3 regions of the Rossellomorea sp. GCM10028870 genome follow, and region 2 is predicted to be linked to each of the others. Evidence: riboswitches for the same ligand, from Rfam matches in the RefSeq annotation. Region 2 holds a riboswitch; each other region holds the start of a gene.

Region 1 (6,290 bases), on a different contig from region 2:
AGGTGGTCTTGAAGGACGTTAATCGCTTCAATGACACTCTTATTCCCCACTGCAAACCCCACTCTCCAGCCAGCCATATTATACGTTTTCGATAATGTATAAATTTCTATGCCAACATCCTTGGCTCCTTCTGTTTCCAAGAAGCTAATAGGCTTCCGTCCATCAAACCCAATCGCTCCATAGGCAAAGTCATGTACAACACAAATATCATGCTGATCGGCAAGTTTCACTGTTTCTTCAAAAAATGAGGTTGTAGCGATCGCACCAGTAGGATTATTAGGATAGTTAAGAAACATTAACTTTGCACTTTCTAACTCTTCACGAGACTGTTCTCGATAATCAGGTAGAAATCCATTTTCCTCACGGAGAGGCATTTTGATCATGCGGGCTTCTGCTAATGCTACCCCGGATAAATAATCCGGGTAACCAGGATCAGGCACTAATACACCATCACCAGGGTTCAATAAACATTGAGGAATTTCAACTAAACCTGCCTTTCCTCCGAACAGCACAGCTACCTCTGTTTCCGAATCTACTTTTACACCGTATTCACGGAGGTAGAAGGCGGCAATCGCCTCTTTAAATGACGATAAGCCACGGAATGGAGGATATTTATGATTCGATGGTGAAGCAGCTGCTTCTGTCAGTTTTTCCACAATATGTGGAGGAGTCGGCTGATCCGGATTTCCCTGCCCTAAATTAATGACATCATGTCCCTCTTCCACAACCGCATTCACTGTACTTGCAAGGGATGCGAAAAATTGTTCAGGTAATAAATCTAAACGTTTTGCCTTACTAAAGGTTTTCATATACTCACCCACTACATTTTTTTGAAAATTAATTACTTTCAAATTCTAGTCACAAATGATATAACGGAAAATAAAGAATGTAAAGGAATAAATTCCAAAAGTCTATAATGAGGTGAAGCAAATGATTCAAAAGATAGGTCTCGCACAAATGGATATTGTGTTCGGAAACCCTGAAGAAAACAAGAAAAAAGTAGAACAATGGGTTAAAAAAGCGAAGAATGACGGCTGTGATACAGTTGTGCTGCCTGAGCTTTGGACGACTGGATATGACCTTACAAGAATGGATGACATCGCTGATAACGGAGCGAAAGATTCATCTTCTTTCCTGACTTCTCTATCAAAGAAATATTCCATTCACATTGTAGGTGGTTCTGTGGCAAACAAAACACAGAATGGGGTGAGCAATACACTTTTAGTTGCGAATTCCGATGGCAGGTTGGTGAAACAGTATTCAAAGCTTCACCTTTTCAAGCTAATGAATGAACATCATTATTTACTTCCTGGACAAGAAGATGGCATGTTCACCCTTCAAGAAACAGAGATGGCAGGATTGATTTGTTACGACATTCGTTTTCCGGAATGGTTCAGAAAACATGTACTATTGGGAGCCAAGATTGTTTTTGTCGTAGCAGAGTGGCCAGCAGCACGAATTGATCACTGGCAGACCCTCTTAAGGGCACGAGCGATTGAAAATCAGTGCTTTGTAATCGCCTGCAACCGTGTGGGCAGTGACCCGAACAATGAATTCGGCGGTTGTTCCCTCATCATTGATCCCTGGGGAGAAATTCTTTCAAAGGGATCTCAAACGGAAGAATTGGTTTCAGCTGAAATCAATTTACATGAAGTAGAAAGAGTCCGAAAACAGATTCCGATATTTCAGGATCGAAGACCTGATTTTTATTAGAAAGGTTATTTCTTTAAAAAAACCGTTGACATGGAAAATACTTCAATGGTACCATTCAATTCATATGGAACATTCTGAAAGTTTAATTAAATAGCGTACGCAACTCTTATCAAGAGCTGGCTGAGGGATTTGGCCCTATGAAGCCCAGCAACCGACCATAATACCGTATTAAAACGGGGCGCAGTAAGCGCCGGATTGACTAATCCAGTAAGGCACGGTGCTAATTCCAACAGAAAGATTATCTTTCTGAGAGATAAGAGGCGACGAAGATACCTTCTTCAAGCCTCTTTCGAACATGGAAAGAGGCTTTTCTAATGCCACGGAAAAGCCTCCATAACACTGTACTCATAAGGGTGTACTAAAAGGAGGAACGAAAATGGCAATTACTAAACTCAATACGTATCAACCACTAACTGAACAGTCGGCAATTGTGCTGGCCATTCGTTTAAGAATTTTTGAAGATGGAACTCTCTTGACATGTAAAGAAATAGGAGACGGCAACTTAAACTTGGTATTTCATGTAGTAGAGAGTGAAACAGGTAAAGGAATCATTATTAAGCAAGCACTTCCCTATGCAAAGGTTGTAGGGGAAAGTTGGCCATTGACAATCGAACGGGCAAGAATCGAAGCCGGTGCTCTAAAGCTTCAACGATCATTTGTAGGGGATCTGGTTCCTGAAGTGTACTACTCAGATCCTGCACTTGCGATTACGGTAATGGAGGATTTGAGTGCACTGACGATTGCCCGGGCAGGCCTTATCAAAGGGGAAAAGTATCCACAGCTCTCCCAAGACATCGGAACTTTTTTAGCCAATACACTGTATTTCACATCTGATTATGCCCTTCATCCTTTCAAGAAAAAGGAATACGTGAAAGAATTTTCAAATCCTGAGCTATGCAAAATTACTGAAGATCTCGTATTTACTGATCCTTTTTTCAATAGTGAAACCAATGAATTTGAGGAAGAGTTATCTCAAGATGTTCAAAAATTATGGGAAGATTTCACTGTAAAGCTTGAGGTGGCAAAATTGAAAAAGAGCTTTCTGACTGAAGGGGAAGCGCTGCTGCATGGAGACCTTCATACTGGTAGCATCTTTGTAGATCAGAACCAAACAAAAGTGATCGATCCCGAGTTCGCCTTTTATGGACCGATTGGCTTTGACATTGGACAATTCATTGCAAACCTCATCTTCCAGGCGGTTTCAAAACCTGAAGAGAAGGATACGATTCTCCATCACATCCAGAATACCTGGAACGTCTTCTCTACGACGTTCTCCAAACATTGGATGGAAAGCCGAGATGCCTACACGAAAGTAAATGGCTACCTTGAATATGTATTGGAGAAAAGCTTTCAGGACAGCATCGGCTTTGCAGGATGTGAATGTATCAGAAGAACCATTGGCCTTGCTCATGTTGAAGATTTGGAGAGCATCGCTGATCAGGAACAAAGAATAAAAGCTAAACGTACTTGCATAGCTCTTGGAAAAGAACTGATCGTGAAACGCAAACAGATCCAGTCCATTGAGGGACTCATATCCTTAATACAGTCACATTCTTAATGAATAAAGGAGATTGACATGACACAAACACTTACAATTCCAACTTCACTAGAGTGGCATGAAGATTATTTACTGATTCTAAATCAACAAAAACTGCCTAACATAGTGGAATACAATAAACTCTCGACCATTGAAGATTATTATGATGCGATTATCACCCTAAAAGTGAGAGGGGCTCCTGCTATTGGCATCACGGCGGCTTACGGATTAGCCCAAGCAGCCTGTCAGTATGAAGCGAATACCCTAGCAGAATTCATGGACCTCTTTCATCGGGACAAGAAATACCTCATTGAATCACGGCCTACTGCAGTCAACTTGGTTTGGGCTTTAAATCGCCTGGAAAAGGTATTAGAGCATATATCTTCGGTTAATGAAGCCAAAACCAATTTACTCCATGCTGCAATCCAACTTCATGCAGAAGACGAGGCAGTATGTCGTTTAATAGGAGAATATGGATTAAGTATATTGAAGGACAAACATAAGGTGATGACCATTTGTAACGCAGGTTCCATTGCAACGAGTAAATATGGGACGGCATTAGCCCCATTTCATTTAGGAAGAGAAAAAGGAAAAGCTTTTCAGGTTTACGCATGTGAAACGCGGCCCGTTCTGCAAGGGGCACGACTGACTGCTTGGGAATTACAACAATCCGGAGTTGACGTCACCCTCATCACCGATAGCATGGCGGCTCATACAATGAAAGAAAAAGGTATAGAAGCAGTCATCGTTGGTGCTGATCGCATCTCTGCCAATGGGGATACCGCAAATAAAATCGGAACGTCCATGCTTGCCATTCTGTGTAAACACTTCAATATTCCTTTTTATGTTTCTGCTCCATCCTCCACATTCGATCTTTCAATCCGAAACGGTAATGAGATTCCGATTGAAGAAAGAACCCGGGAAGAGATCACAACAGTAGGTGGAACATTGATTGCACCAGAAAACGTTCCTGTTTATAATCCCGCCTTCGATGTTACTTCTCATGAGTTGATTACAGGCATTATAACGGAAAAAGGTGTTCTCTACCCTAGCTTTGAAGAAAGTATTCAACAAACCATCGGTTAAATCCAAAGGAAGAGCAGGAGATCCCTCCTGCTCTTCCTTTTACTTCCTTGCTATTTCTCATACAGTTTTGACGATGCCCACATCTCCCTCGGGTTCACTTCGTATATGCCATTTTCCCGATACATAAACTGATGAATAATAAATTCTCTTCTCAGGGTTGCAAAGTCCTCATGAAATTGTTGAATATATTCATTCAAATCTTTTTCCTTATATTTTTCTCCCACCTTTAATCCTTCCACCATATGTTCCAATATAAATAATTTCTTTTTTTGTTGAGAAGGAATATTTTTGATTCGTCCATTTTTCTCAAGGAAATTATTCTTTACCTTCTGTTTTTCTTTCAATAACTTCTCTGACATCACATTTTCCCCTTCCTCTTCCTGAGCAAACTGATGAAGAACATTTCCATGATGACTCAAAACCTTTTTATTCAAATAGTAGTAAACCGTGTTCTTCTCTCTTCGTGAATAAACAAGATTGCACTCTTTCAGTTTCGTTAGATGATGGGATATTGTCGGGGCAGTGAGTCCCAGTTTTCCCGCAATGGCTCCCACATGTAAGCTTTCAGATGCCAGTAAATAGACAATCTTGATTCGGGTAGCATCACCCATCGTTTTATGAAAAGCTACCTGTTTACTTAATTGCAAAAGGTCTCCTCCTCACTATTTAGATTACCATCTAATTAGATGGTAATCTAAATAGGGTTGTAATTCAATCACTAATTATAAAAGGTTCTTTTCTTAAACTTTGTTGCTTTTGAAAAAGCGAGTAGTGGGTTGATTTCCGCTCCAGGTGCTCGCTTTCCGCGGGGCGTGAGTTGAGCCTCCTCGGGCTTTGCCCTGCGGGGTCTCAACTTTCCCGTTATTCCCGCAGGAGTCGAGCACCTTCCGCTCCAATCAACTTTCTAAGTGTGAGTTTCTTACTCTAGACTAATATAAATATCATAATTGTTTAGAATACAGCATTTTTCAAAATGTACAGTAGATTTTAGCTGGTATAGGACAAACTGTTTCATTCAATTGTTTATTAGCATAAATAAGCTGTGTCACGAAAACTCTTATACATGGTGAGGGCTGCGTAGACTCCATTTTGGTCGTTCTGAGACCCCGTTCGGCTAAGCTGAGGAGGCTCGGCCGAATGCTAGCTGCAAGTGGAGCAGTTCCCTCACCACCTAGTACACGCTAATTGACAGAGCCCTGAAGAGCTTATGTTAAAAAGCAACAATCTTTGAGAAAAGAGCGGTATAAAAAAACAGGCAACCTCCATTTGGAGGATGCCTGTTTTTCATTCTATTGTTCTAACAACAATAAGGTTTCTTTCTTATCCACCTGCTTACCGGCATAGCCTGTAAGTGTTTTATTCTTTCCAATGACCCGGTGACATGGGATGATGATGGGGAAACGATTGGCTTTATTCGCTTGTCCTACTGCCCTTACAGCTTTAGGTCTTTGAATCGCTTGGGCTACATCCTGATAAGACCAGGTTTCACCAAATGGAATCTGCTGCAGGATTTTCCATACTTCTTTCTGAAAAGCTGTTCCTTCTATCTTTAAAGGAAGATCAAATTCCCTTCTCTCTCCTTTAAAAAATTGTCTGATTTGTTCTTGTGCAATTTTTAATATCGGATGATCCGTATCAGAATCCGCTTTCCCCTCATCTTCTATAAACTGTACTGAAATAAGATAGCTCTGATCTGCTTGAAGCTCTAGTTTCCCAATTGGGCTCTCCATCACAATTGCATGAAATGACATTATACTGGACTCCTTTAAGATTTAGGTAGATAAATGTGGAAGATGGTTCCTTCTCCGACGATACTCTCAACCCGAACGCTTCCTTTATGCTCTTTAATAATTTTAAAGCTTACCATTAGGCCAAGTCCAGTCCCCCGTTCCTTCGTAGTATAGAACGGTTCGCCAAGCTTTTTAATTTTATCCTTTGAAATCCCGCCTCCCTG
Region 2 (6,290 bases):
ATGGTACGTTTGAGAATTTCTTGAAGTTCTCGTTGAATTTGTGGGCTAGTTCTTTTGCTTTCACTTCATATGCTGCTTCATTGGACCATGTTCTTTTTGGTTGCAGCACTTCGTCAGGAACACCAGGAACGTGAACAGGGATGTTCAGACCGAAGATGTCGTCCGTTTCTGTTTCAACGTGAGTCAGTTCGCCTTCAAGAGCTGCTTGAACCATAGCACGAGTGTAAGATAACTTCATGCGGTTACCAACACCGTATTCTCCACCAGTCCACCCGGTGTTCACTAAGAATACCTGTGCATTGTGCTCATCGATTTTCTTCCCAAGCATCTCGGCATAACGAGTTGCAGGAAGTGGCAGGAATGGTGAGCCAAAGCATGTTGAGAACGTTGCTTGTGGTGAAGTGATCCCACGCTCCGTACCTGCAAGCTTCGATGTATATCCACTTAAGAAGTGGTACATTGCTTGTTCTTTCGTCAGTTTGCTGATTGGAGGTAATACCCCGAATGCATCTGCCGTTAAGAATACGATTGTATTTGGATGTCCTGCAACACTTGGTTCAACGATGTTTTCCATCGCTTGAAGAGGGTATGCAGCACGAGTGTTTTCAGTTAATGTGTTATCCTCATAATCCGGGATGCGGGAATTGTCATCAAGGACAACATTTTCAAGGACAGAACCGAAACGGATGGCATCGAAGATTTGTGGCTCTTTCTCACGTGTCAGACCGATACATTTAGCGTAGCAGCCGCCTTCGATATTGAAAACACCGTTTGGAGACCAACCGTGTTCATCATCGCCGATCAAACGGCGGTTAGGGTCTGCGGATAAAGTCGTTTTTCCAGTTCCGGATAAACCGAAGAACAATGCCACATCGCCTTCGCGTCCCACGTTTGAAGAGCAGTGCATGGAAAGGATATCGGATTCAGGAAGCACGTAGTTCATGACAGAGAAAATCGATTTCTTCATTTCACCTGCATACTCAGTACCACCAATCAGGACAATTCTTCTTTCGAATGATACAATGATAAATGTTTCAGAATGAGTTCCGTCAACTTCGGGATCCGCCTTGAAGTTCGGAGCAGAAACGATTGTGAATTCTGATTGGTGACCCTTTAGCTCTTCTTCTGTCGGGCGAATGAATAATTGATGAGCGAAAAGATTATGCCAAGCAAATTCGTTGATAACCTGAATCGGCAGTCTATGTTTTGGGTCTGCACCTGCGAACCCTTGGAATGAGAACACTTCTTCTTTTTCTTTTAAGTAATTGATCACTTTTGTATATAGTTTATCGAATGATTCTGAAGAGATGGGTTGATTGACAGAACCCCACTCAATCTTATCCTTCGTGGATGGTTCTTCAACAATAAATTTATCCTTAGGAGAGCGTCCTGTGTATTTACCAGTTTCTGCTCTGACTGCACCTGATGATGTTAAAACGCCTTCATTGCGTTGAAGGACTTTTTCAACTAGTTGGGAAACAGATAATTGTTCCTGAATATTTTGACCGTTAAGTAATTCTGTTAATTCATTAGACATGCTCACTGAATTCATTAGAACCCTTCCTTTATATAAATTTATTTAATGGCATCGCTTACTTCACAAAAATAGTATAACACAATCAAGCTATTAGTCTATACTATTTATTTAATTTTATAATGTGTCTTCATTTTGTCACATTTTTCGTCCAAATACAGCTTGTTTCTTCTTATATATATGAAGAAAAAATCTAAATGTTTAGCCTCATTACCCCATTAGGTTATTTTAATGAAGAAAAATAGGTTGAAGTCATAAAAAGAGGCTAAAAGATTGGTTAAACCTGTCACTCGAAAAAAAGTTGACACCTCTAGTCCTAAACGTTATCATTGTTCCTTGAACGGATACTCTTATCCTGAGCTGGTGGAGGGAGCAGACCCTATGAAACCCAGCAACCTGCTAAATAGTGAATGGATCTTATACTTTGAAACGATCCGATTAAGCGAAGGTGCTAAACTGAGGCAAGGTCTATGAACCTTGAACGATAAGAGAGAAAAGGCGCGGCTATGATCTGAAACCTTTCCTCTATTGCTTTAATCATGAGGAAGGGTTTTTTCTGTTTATAGAGGATCAAATGCACATAATTCATGATTTTTTTATAAAAAAACCATGTTTACTTCATACTACTTAGGGAATGAGTACCGTATCTGTTTAATGTTTTGTTAGATCAAAGTCTAACAAATAGCTTAAGGAGGAACCTTGATGTCAACTAAACGTCGTCTGTTTACATCTGAGTCCGTAACCGAAGGACATCCAGATAAAATTTGTGACCAAATTTCTGATTCAATTCTTGATGCAATTCTTACCAATGACCCTAATGCTCGTGTAGCATGTGAAACGTCTGTTACAACGGGTCTTGTACTTGTTGCAGGTGAAATTACAACTAGTACGTATGTCGATATTCCGAAAATCGTTCGCGAAACAATCCGTGAAATTGGCTACACTCGTGCGAAATACGGCTTTGACGCTGAAACATGTGCAGTATTGACATCCATCGATGAGCAATCTGCTGATATCGCTCAAGGGGTAGACCAGGCACTTGAAGCCCGTGAAGGACAAATGACGGATGAGGAGATCGATGCAATCGGAGCAGGTGACCAAGGGTTAATGTTTGGATTCGCTTGTAATGAAACGAAAGAGCTTATGCCTCTTCCCATTTCCCTTGCTCACAAAATTTCCCGTCGCTTAACGGAAGTTCGTAAAGAAGAAATTCTTCCTTACTTACGTCCTGATGGAAAAACGCAAGTAACAGTTGAATATGATGAAAACGACAAGCCGGTTCGAATCGACACGATCGTTATCTCTACTCAACATCACCCTGAAGTAACGCTTGAGCAAATCCAGCGTAACTTGAAGGAATATGTCATCGATCCGGTTGTACCGAAAGAACTGATCGATGAGCAAACAAAATATTTCATCAACCCGACAGGTCGTTTCGTTATCGGTGGACCACAAGGTGATGCAGGTTTAACAGGACGTAAAATCATCGTTGACACATACGGCGGATATGCTCGTCATGGTGGCGGTGCATTCTCTGGTAAGGATGCAACGAAAGTGGACCGTTCAGCGGCATATGCAGCACGTTTCGTAGCGAAGAACATTGTAGCAGCTGGTTTAGCTGAAAAATGTGAAGTTCAATTAGCGTATGCAATCGGTGTTGCTCAACCGGTATCTATTTCAATCGACACATTCGGAACGGGTAAAGTATCAGAAGACGTATTGATTGATGTTGTCCGCAACAACTTTGACCTTCGTCCTGCTGGCATCATCAAAATGCTGGACCTTCGTCGTCCGATCTACAAGCAAACAGCTGCTTACGGACACTTCGGCCGTAACGATATTGATCTTCCTTGGGAGCGTACAAACAAAGCTGAAGCATTAAAAGCAGAAGCGTTAGGCGAATAAGATAAGATCAAAGAGACCAACACTCTATGGGTGTTGGTCTCTTTTTGATGAGTGGCATTTCTAATTGATTCGGCGAAATTTATTAGTTTGTGTCACATGGCAGACATATCCCGATACTGGCAGATATATTTCTAAAACGGCAGATAAAACCTGTTCGAGGAAACAATCACACGTGTTACACCTGAAAATATTACATGAGTAATCTAATGAAGGATGGGGTATCCCAAGTATAAGAAGTTAAAATGGTTTGATGCTTTTATAATATTGTCCTTTTTCAGCGTATTCTCTGGAAATGCGCTTCATTTCGCTAATATCATGTTCGTTTAGCTCTCTCACTACTTTTGCTGGCCTGCCGAATGCCAGCGTATTAGGAGGAATGACTTTCCCTTGAGGAACAAGGCTTCCTGCTCCAATAAAAGCTCCTTCACCAATTTCAGCATTATCGAGAATAATGGATCCCATACCGATTAACGCTTTCTTTCGAATTTTGCAGCTATGTAGAATCACTCCATGGCCGACGGTTACTTCATCTTCAAGAATAAGAGGGTTATTTGGACTCTGATGGAGAATGGAATTATCCTGTATATTTACTTTATTACCGATTTTCGTTGGAGCGACATCCCCTCTGATGACGGTGTTAAACCAAATACTGGACTCTTCCCCGATCTCGACATCCCCGGAGATGGTCACATAATCGGCAATGTAAGCTGAGTGAGAGATGACTGGTTTTTTATCATGATACGGATAGAGCATTTTTTACTACCCCTTTCAATAATATTTACTATAATAAATGGTAGCAGAATTCAATCAATTAGAGAACTATAAAGGAGGGATTGCCATGTGGAAATGGGAAACAGATCAAGAAGCAAAGGCAGTCATCGTCATCATTCATGGAGCAATGGAACATCATGGCAGGTACGGTTGGCTCATTGAAATGTGGCGTGCAGCAGGCTATCATGTCATAATGGGGGATTTACCGGGGCAGGGTATGACCTCAAGAAGTAAAAGAGGACATATTGATTCCTTTGATGAATATATAGTGGAAGTGAAAGATTGGGTACAGGCAGCATATCAATTTGAATTACCAGTATTTATGATAGGTCATAGTATGGGGGGGCTTGTTGCGGTGCGTATGCTTCAGGAATCCCATGTGAACCTGGCAGGTGTGATCTTGTCCTCACCTTGTTTAGGCTTGGTCACGACCCCTTCAAAACCGATCGAGCTCTTGTCCCACGGTTTGAATAAGATCGCTCCCATGGTGAAGTTTCCATCCGGGTTAACGATCGATATGGCAACAAGAAATGCAGACGTACGTGAAATTGACAGCAACGATTCACTCTATATCACCAAGGTGTCCGTCCGCTGGTACAGGGAGCTCGCCCATGCGATCAAACTGGCTTTTATAAACCTGGAAAAAATGCCTGACGTTCCACTGCTCGTGTTGCAGGCTGGTGATGACAAAATCGTCGATAAAAAAGCAGTGAAAAAATGGTTCAACGAACTGTCTTTATCTGAAATGCATTACAAAGAATGGCCGAAGTGCTATCATGAAATCTATAATGAACCAGAACGAGAAGATATCTTTGAGTACTCCAAAATTTTCATTGAAAGTCGTTTGAAAGCGCTAGGATACATTTTGTAAAAGAGGTGGTAAAGGTGTCCATTCCAAGTGATCCCTTTTCGTTAATGACAAGAGTATACCGAAATGTTTTTCCGATTGTTCATAAAGAGTTAGATGAGTGGAAGAGGCGTGCAGAAGCGATCCCCAATCAGGAATTGAGAAGCCAGGCCCTTGCCAGTATAGAGCATAAAACGTTTCACTGTGAAGGTGGATCGATTCTTTCCCTGCTGGCACTGGACAGAAAAGAAGAAACGATTCGATTCATCGTCGCCTATCAAACGATAAGCGATTATTTGGATAATCTGTGTGATCGAAGCGTTTCCCTGGACCCCGACGATTTTGCCCTCCTTCATCAATCCATGAAGGACGCCCTGACGGTGGGCGCTGTCCCTGTCAATTACTATTCTTTAAGGGCGGATCAGGATGACGGGGGGTATCTGAGGGATCTAGTGCTTACCTGTCAGTCCGTTCTTGAAGCATTACAACACTATGACAGCATCAAAAAGGATCTTGTACAACTTTGTGAATACTACTGCGACTTGCAGATACATAAACATGTAAAAAAAGAAGAACGGGTAGGAAGGCTGCAGAATTGGTTTGAAACTCACCGTTCGAACCTTCCGGAAATGAATTGGTACGAGTTTTCCGCCTGCTCCGGGTCCACACTCGGTATCTTCTGTTTAGTTTCATACGCATGCCGGAGCGATTTTCAGCCGTCGCACACAGAAAAAATCAAACGTGGATATTTTCCATACATTCAGGGCCTGCATATTCTTCTTGATTACTTCATCGACCAGGATGAGGACCAGGAGGGGGGAGACTTGAACTTCTGCTTCTATTACGAGGATGATGAGCATTTAAAGGAACGGCTGCTGCATTTCCTTCAAAAAGCAGACGAACACACCCATGAACTGCCCCATGCCCATTTTCACCGCCTGATCAACAAAGGACTCATCGGCGTTTACCTGTCAGACGACAAGGCAAACAAACAAGAAAAAGTACAATCCTTCTCCAAAGAATTCATCGGACAAGCCGGTTGGATCACCAGATTCTTCTACATCAACGGCAAAATCTACCGCAAATGGAGAAACCGTAAAAAAATATCCTGAATAAGAGGGACGGACCTTCGACACTCGTGTCGAAGGTCCGTCCCTTTTTTTGTCTATTTCATCCAACTTTAGTTTGGTGGTGAATGCTAATTTAGACCTTTAATACCATATTTATACATAA
Region 3 (6,290 bases), on a different contig from region 2:
CTCTGGAAATCCTTTACGGCTTTTTCCGTTTCCTTACTGAAATATCCGTCCACGCGGTCAATGGAAAATCCAAGTCCTTGAAGCATTTCCTGGGCGTTTTGAATCTGTTCATTGTTCATTCCTTCTTGAAGGGGCTTTTCCACTTGAAGCGGGTGGGCATAGAAATAGGATGGCTGTCTGACAGGGATATCCGGTTTGATCCCCTTTTTATGAATCCAGTTTCCATTTGGTGTCAACCACTTGAACATCGTCAGCTTGATATTGCTTCCATCTCCCATAGGAACGGCTTGTTGCACGGTGCCTTTCCCAAAGCTCTTCGTTCCGATGAGCGGATACCCTTCTGCTTCTTTTAGCGCTCCAGCCAGGATTTCAGAAGCCGAGGCACTTCCCTCATCTATCAACACCACTACAGGATAAGCCTTTCTTGCTTTACTGTTTGAGAAAGATTTCATCACTTCTCCACTTCGCTCTTGAATTTGAACATACGGCTTTTTCTCCGTTACGAATTCTTTAAGAATTTCTTCTACACTTGAAAGGAGACCTCCTGGATTCCCTCTCACATCCAGAACCAATCCTTCTACCTTTTTCTTTTCAAGTTCGCCTAATTGCTTTTTAAAATCAACGGCTGTATTTTCCGAGAAAGTAGTAATCTGGATGTAGCCTGTTTTCTTTCCATTGACTTCCTTCACATCAGAGAGGACCGTCTCAACAGGAATTTCATCACGTTTCACAGATACTTTGATGGGGTCCGTCAGTCCTTCCCGCGTAATCTCCAATTGAACCTCAGTACCCTTTTTCCCTCTGATTTTCAAAGTAGCTTCGTACAGGTCAAGTCCTTCGATGCTATTTCCGTCTACTTTAATGATACGGTCATTCGGTTTCAGTCCCGCTTCTTCCGCAGGAGAATTTTTAAAAGGAGCGACAATGATCAGCTTTCCGTCCATGATTGTGACTTCTGCTCCGATTCCTTCAAAAGAAGAATCCAGGGCGTCATTAAATTGCGATGCCGTTTCGGCATTCATGTAAACGGAATAAGGGTCATCCAGAGTCTTCAGCATTCCCTGAATCGCACCTTCCACCAGCTGCCCTTTATCCACATCCTGAAAGAACTTGTCACTAATCAAGTCATACGCCACTTCTACTTTGTGCAGCTTGTCATTGAGCTCGCCTTTTCCGTCAAACTGAGCAAGCTCGTCCCCATCCTTGCCCGTCCATTCCAAGCCGCCATACATTCCTCCAGCACCGATCAGCATACTGATGATGATTGTGATGATGAGCTTTCTGCCCGTCCACTCCATATATTCCCCTCCAGCTTGTTGTTGGTCTTTGTATAGATAAGAGTGGCGCGACTAAGGACGCCAGCCTTTCTTATCCAACGAAAAAGACACCACACAAAAACGCGCTAAGGCGGTGCAATGTCTTTGCTTATCTAACTATATGCCGGAGGGGGACGAGTTATGATAAGAGAGCTCTCATTTTGTCCCTGTAAAAACTCTTTGAACGTGATGGTTTTTGAGGTGAGAAGCAATGATTCCTCCCCACTTTTCAAATTCAACCAGGAATCCGTCATGACCAAAGGCGGTGGAGATGAAGTAGTGTTCACTCTTTGGTACGAGATGTGTAAACTCCTTTAGATAGTGAGGTGAATAAATTAAATCACCTTCATAGCTAATCGAAATCAGTTCGCACTGATAATTCTTCGCTACCTCTTCTGTTCCTCCTCTCCCCCTTCCAATATCATGTGAGTTCATGGCTTTCAGCAGGGTAAGATAGCTGTTTGGATCAAACCGCTTTCCTAATTTCTTTCCTTGGTAATCGAGATAGCTTTCGACATTGAATTGTTCGTTTTGCTTTTCACGTTGGAAACGCTGATCGAACAGTTCCTGAGTCCGGTACGTGACCATCCCAACCATTCTGGCAATCTCTAATCCTTTTAAGATAGCGCCTGGTGGATAATGTCCCTTTTGAAATCCGGGGTCCTCTTCAATCGCTGTGATCCCGATGTGATTAAAAGCGAGACCATAATCATTCAAGGAAGGTGTGACGGCAAGAGCGAAAACTTTATTTATATAGGCAGGATACAGGGCTCCCCATTCCAGGGCCTGCATCCCTCCCAGTGAGCCTCCGATAACCGCTTCGATGCGGTCGATCGAAAGTTGTTGGAGTGCTTCATATTGGGCATGGACCATGTCTCTTATCGTAACACCCGGGAAGTCCGGACCGTAACGTTCTCCGGTATGTCGATTGGTTGACGTTGGTCCCGTACTTCCTTCACATCCTCCTAATACATTAAAGGCAATCACATTAAAATGTTCGGTATCAATATACGACCCGGGACCAATCAGTCCATCCCACCAGCCCCGGTCTTCACTCGTTCCCTTTACGATATGGGTCCCGGTGAGGGCATGGCAAACCAGGATGGAGGGTCCTTCTTTGTTTCCTGTCCGTTCATACGTAAGATCTACATTTTTTAACGTGGTGCCTGACTCTAATGTGAGGGATGGGATGGTAATGGAGCTTACTTCATACGTGTATGACTTCTCCATTCCTCCACCTCCTTTTTTGGTGTTGTAGCGGGGGGATCAGGATTCCACACCAGATAGCCCCGCTTGTAAAACAGTTGACTTTGGACTGATTTTTGGATATTGCCATTAGGGCGTTGAGAATTCGTCGTTAAGACTTTCGTCAAGAATTCAGATATTCATTCTAGGGGACGGCGCGTGCATCCTGTTCGCTGATACAATCCCGATTTTGCTGATATATTGGGAATTTCACTGATAAATCGTCCGATTTCGCTGATATATTCGAAATTCCGCTGATAAAATCAGGTTTTCGCTGATATCTCCCTTAAGTAGACCCCGGATGCTCTATAAATAGTATCTAAATCCACCTTTTCACCCTGTAAAGTGATTTCAATGACGATTTTAGGGCCATATTCTCCAGTTTCTATCACACCCGTGATGTTTCCAACGCCACTTCAATAGCATGGTCCAAGTCCTCGATCAGGTCCTTCGCAGACTCTAATCCAACAGAAAGTCTCACAAGATCCTCGGTTACCCCTGTAGCACGAATTTCCTGGTCGTTTAATTGCTGATGGGTCGTGGATGCCGGGTGGATGATCAGTGATTTTGCATCCCCTACATTGGCCACATGAGACCAAAGAGAAATGTTATCGACTACTTTCCGTCCGGAATCTCTTCCACCTTTAATACCAAATACGACGATGGAACCCGCTCCGTTTTTCAAGTATTTTTGAGCAAGCTTGTGAGACGGATGCTGAGGCAACCCTGGATAGGATACCCACGCAACGCCATTATGCTGATCTAAATGCTCCGCAATCTTAAAGGCATTCTCTGTGTGACGTTCGATGCGAAGATGCAGCGTTTCTAATCCCTGCAACAGAAGGAATGCGTTTTGCGGACTTAAGCACGCCCCTAAGTCACGAAGCAGCTGCACCCTTAATTTTGTAATGAATGCTGCCGGTCCTACATCCTGTGCGTAGCGCAGTCCATTATAGCTTCGGTCCTCTTCTGTGAAACCCGGGAACTTTTCATGATTCCAATCGAACTTCCCACCGTCAATGACAACTCCCCCGATTGCTGTACCGTGACCTCCGATCCATTTTGTTGCAGAGTGGATGACGATATCCGCTCCCCACTCGATCGGCTTACATACATATGGAGTGGCAAAGGTATTATCGATGATCAACGGGATATGATGGTCATGTGCCACTTTTGCTACCGCTTCAATATCAAGCACATGTAGACTTGGATTCCCGATTGTTTCAGCGAATACCGCTTTCGTTTTAGGAGTGATCGCTTTGCGGAAATTTTCCGGGTCTGTCGGATCTACGAAATGCACCTTGATACCGTATTTCGGGAGAGTGGTAGAGAATAGATTATAGGTTCCACCATAGAGATTGGTAGCTGCTACAATTTCATCACCTGCTCCGGCGATATTTAAGATTGATAGTGAGATAGCGGCCATTCCGGATGATACACCAAGTGCTCCGATTCCTCCTTCTAACAGAGCAAGGCGTTTTTCCAACACGTCTACAGTCGGGTTCATGATGCGCGTATAAATGTTACCCGGCTCTTCAAGGGCAAATAATTTTGCCGCATGATTACTGTTATCGAAAACGTAGGATGTCGTTTGGTAAATCGGCACTGCCCTCGAACCTGTAGATGGATCCGGCTCCTGTCCGCCGTGAAGTAGTAGTGTGTCGAAATCGAATGATTTTGTCATAGAGAATTCCTCCTAAATGGTTTTGGTGATTGGGTTTCCGTTTTGCGGTTGGATGTTTTGGACGTTTGCCTGTTAAAGTTTGTTAGAATTTTGACTGTTAAATTCAGAATGATATTTGACTGTTAAAATAATGCGTTTTTTTAACAGTTGAATTTTCGACTTATTTTAACTGTTAAATATCGTCCCATTTTCTCCTGTTAAATTTCCACCAAAATTCTGCTGTCGAACTCTGAAACTGAAAAATCGAAGAAGTATGTTTCCTTAAGAAGATAGAAGAGGAAAAAATAAAAAACCCTCTTCCTAAGAAGAGGGTCTAATTTAATAGGGTCCTCCTCTTATCTTTCAGGCAATCGCCTGCAGGAATTAGCACCTTTTCATGCGACGCATTACTGCGTACATGAAGGTTGCCGGGTTTCATCGGGCCTAGTCCCTCCACCTCTCTGGATAAGAGCATGTAGTTGTCAATGTGAAAATTCTTGCGTTGAGATGAATTATAAGGGGTAACCGACCTCAACGTCAAGAGTATTTTTAGAATTTTTACATTATTTAATTTTTAACCGAAGCTGTAATCGCTTCGTTAAATTGCACGACGATGTCTTCCCCATCCTCAATACCTAACGATATGCGCACGACATGTGTGTTTATTCCGAGTTTTTCCTGCGCATCCTTCGGCAGGGCACGATGAGACGTTCCTAATGGATATGAGACCGTAGTCTCCACGCCGGCAAGAGAAGGGATGATTTTAATCCAGCCAAGTGATTTGAAGAATGTGCTGATGTCACATGTGTTGGATAGCTCGATCGTTACGATGGCTCCATTTCCTTTATCGGATAAATCCGTTGGGTAATAAACTTCCTTCACGTATTCATTTGCTCGAAGGTCCGCCGCAAGAACTTCGGCATTCCTTGCTTGGGTCCCCATTCGGAGAGCCAGTGTTTTCGCTCCGCGGCATGTCAGCCAGGCTTCAAATGGACTCAGGTTCGAACCGATGTTGACGACTTTTTCTCTCGCTTTTTGAACAAGATCTTCCTTCCCGACTATGACTCCTGCTGTGATATCACTATGTCCTCCGATATACTTCGTGGCACTGTGAGCGACCAGATCCACCCCTTCTAAGAAAGGTTGGCGCAGAAACGGTGTGGCGAATGTGTTATCGATCATTGTTTTCAGGTTGTGTTTTTCAGCGAATCCGACCATTTTAGGGATATCTTCCACTCGCATAAACGGGTTTGTAACGGTCTCACTGTAGATGAGTTTGGTTTGTGAAGTAATGGCTCCCTCTAATTCCTCTAAACTTGTAAAATCAACGAATGAAGTAGAAATACCGAGTGATTTCAGCTCTTCTTTCAGCATATGGAACGTACCCCCGTATAAATCCTCGGCAGCAATGATGTGATCCCCTGATTGCACAACAGCGAGGATACCAACAAGGATGGCCGATAATCCAGAAGAAGTTGCTACACCTGCCGGGGCTCCTTCCAAGTCTGCCACCATCTTTCCAAGCTCGTCTGTATTTGGATTTCCCGTTCTTGTGTAGAGATAAGGAGACTTCCCTTCATAGAAACCCTCCAACTCCTCTAAAGAAGTAAAAGAAAAAGCAGAGGTCTGATAAATCGGAGTCGTCTTACTGCGGATTTCCTCTGTTCCTTTTAACTGACTGTGCACGACCTTAGTTGTGAATTTCATCTCTCTTTCATCCTTCCTGAATCTATGTATTTTTAAAAGTGTATCATATTCAGAAGATTGTGAGGAGTAAGATCTTTTGGAGGCATAAAAAAACACCTGCCAAATTGCAACAGGTGCACTGCGTTTTATTGAACGTTTTCCAAACATCCGATCAGGCGATTTTCAATATCCAATGCCAGGCTTTTTAGTTCATCGTTATCCACCATCTCGATCAGCTTGCTTGGTTTTGCCATACCGATCTTGGTGGTACCGCCTTCTGTGTATACCGTCACTTTGCAAGGAAGGAAGTAGCTTACGAGCATGCTTTCTTCCAGCACCTTTTTAGCTTCATGTGGATTACACACCTCTAATACGACTAC

The links. A riboswitch is a leader RNA that binds a small molecule or an ion and turns the genes downstream of it on or off. The one in region 2 is predicted to bind S-adenosylmethionine.
Region 1: it holds a riboswitch for S-adenosylmethionine, as region 2 does, so the genes downstream of both, mtnK (S-methyl-5-thioribose kinase) here and metK (methionine adenosyltransferase) in region 2, are expected to answer to the same signal.
Region 3: it holds a riboswitch for S-adenosylmethionine, as region 2 does, so the genes downstream of both, ACFQWC_RS15525 (O-acetylhomoserine aminocarboxypropyltransferase/cysteine synthase family protein) here and metK (methionine adenosyltransferase) in region 2, are expected to answer to the same signal.

Annotation. Positions count from the first base shown of each region.
Region 1 covers NZ_JBHTGN010000001.1:1,720,824-1,727,113, forward strand. The annotation lists gene ACFQWC_RS08870 (pyridoxal phosphate-dependent aminotransferase) at 1-809, opposite strand, end outside; gene ACFQWC_RS08875 (carbon-nitrogen family hydrolase) at 931-1,713, shown strand; SAM riboswitch class I at 1,817-1,973, shown strand; gene mtnK (S-methyl-5-thioribose kinase) at 2,090-3,271, shown strand; gene mtnA (S-methyl-5-thioribose-1-phosphate isomerase) at 3,290-4,336, shown strand; gene ACFQWC_RS08890 (DUF2087 domain-containing protein) at 4,387-4,983, opposite strand; gene ACFQWC_RS08895 (methylated-DNA--[protein]-cysteine S-methyltransferase) at 5,626-6,087, opposite strand; gene ACFQWC_RS08900 (PAS domain S-box protein) at 6,102-6,290, opposite strand, start outside.
Region 2 covers NZ_JBHTGN010000006.1:166,309-172,598, reverse strand. The annotation lists gene pckA (phosphoenolpyruvate carboxykinase (ATP)) at 1-1,552, opposite strand, end outside; SAM riboswitch class I at 1,882-2,025, shown strand; gene metK (methionine adenosyltransferase) at 2,237-3,439, shown strand; gene ACFQWC_RS21345 (gamma carbonic anhydrase) at 3,677-4,192, opposite strand; gene ACFQWC_RS21340 (alpha/beta fold hydrolase) at 4,278-5,081, shown strand; gene ACFQWC_RS21335 (tetraprenyl-beta-curcumene synthase family protein) at 5,096-6,169, shown strand.
Region 3 covers NZ_JBHTGN010000003.1:344,663-350,952, forward strand. The annotation lists gene ACFQWC_RS15515 (S41 family peptidase) at 1-1,298, opposite strand, end outside; gene metX (homoserine O-acetyltransferase MetX) at 1,473-2,546, opposite strand; gene ACFQWC_RS15525 (O-acetylhomoserine aminocarboxypropyltransferase/cysteine synthase family protein) at 2,950-4,245, opposite strand; SAM riboswitch class I at 4,578-4,696, opposite strand; gene ACFQWC_RS15530 (trans-sulfuration enzyme family protein) at 4,792-5,931, opposite strand; gene ACFQWC_RS15535 (DUF302 domain-containing protein) at 6,057-6,290, opposite strand, start outside.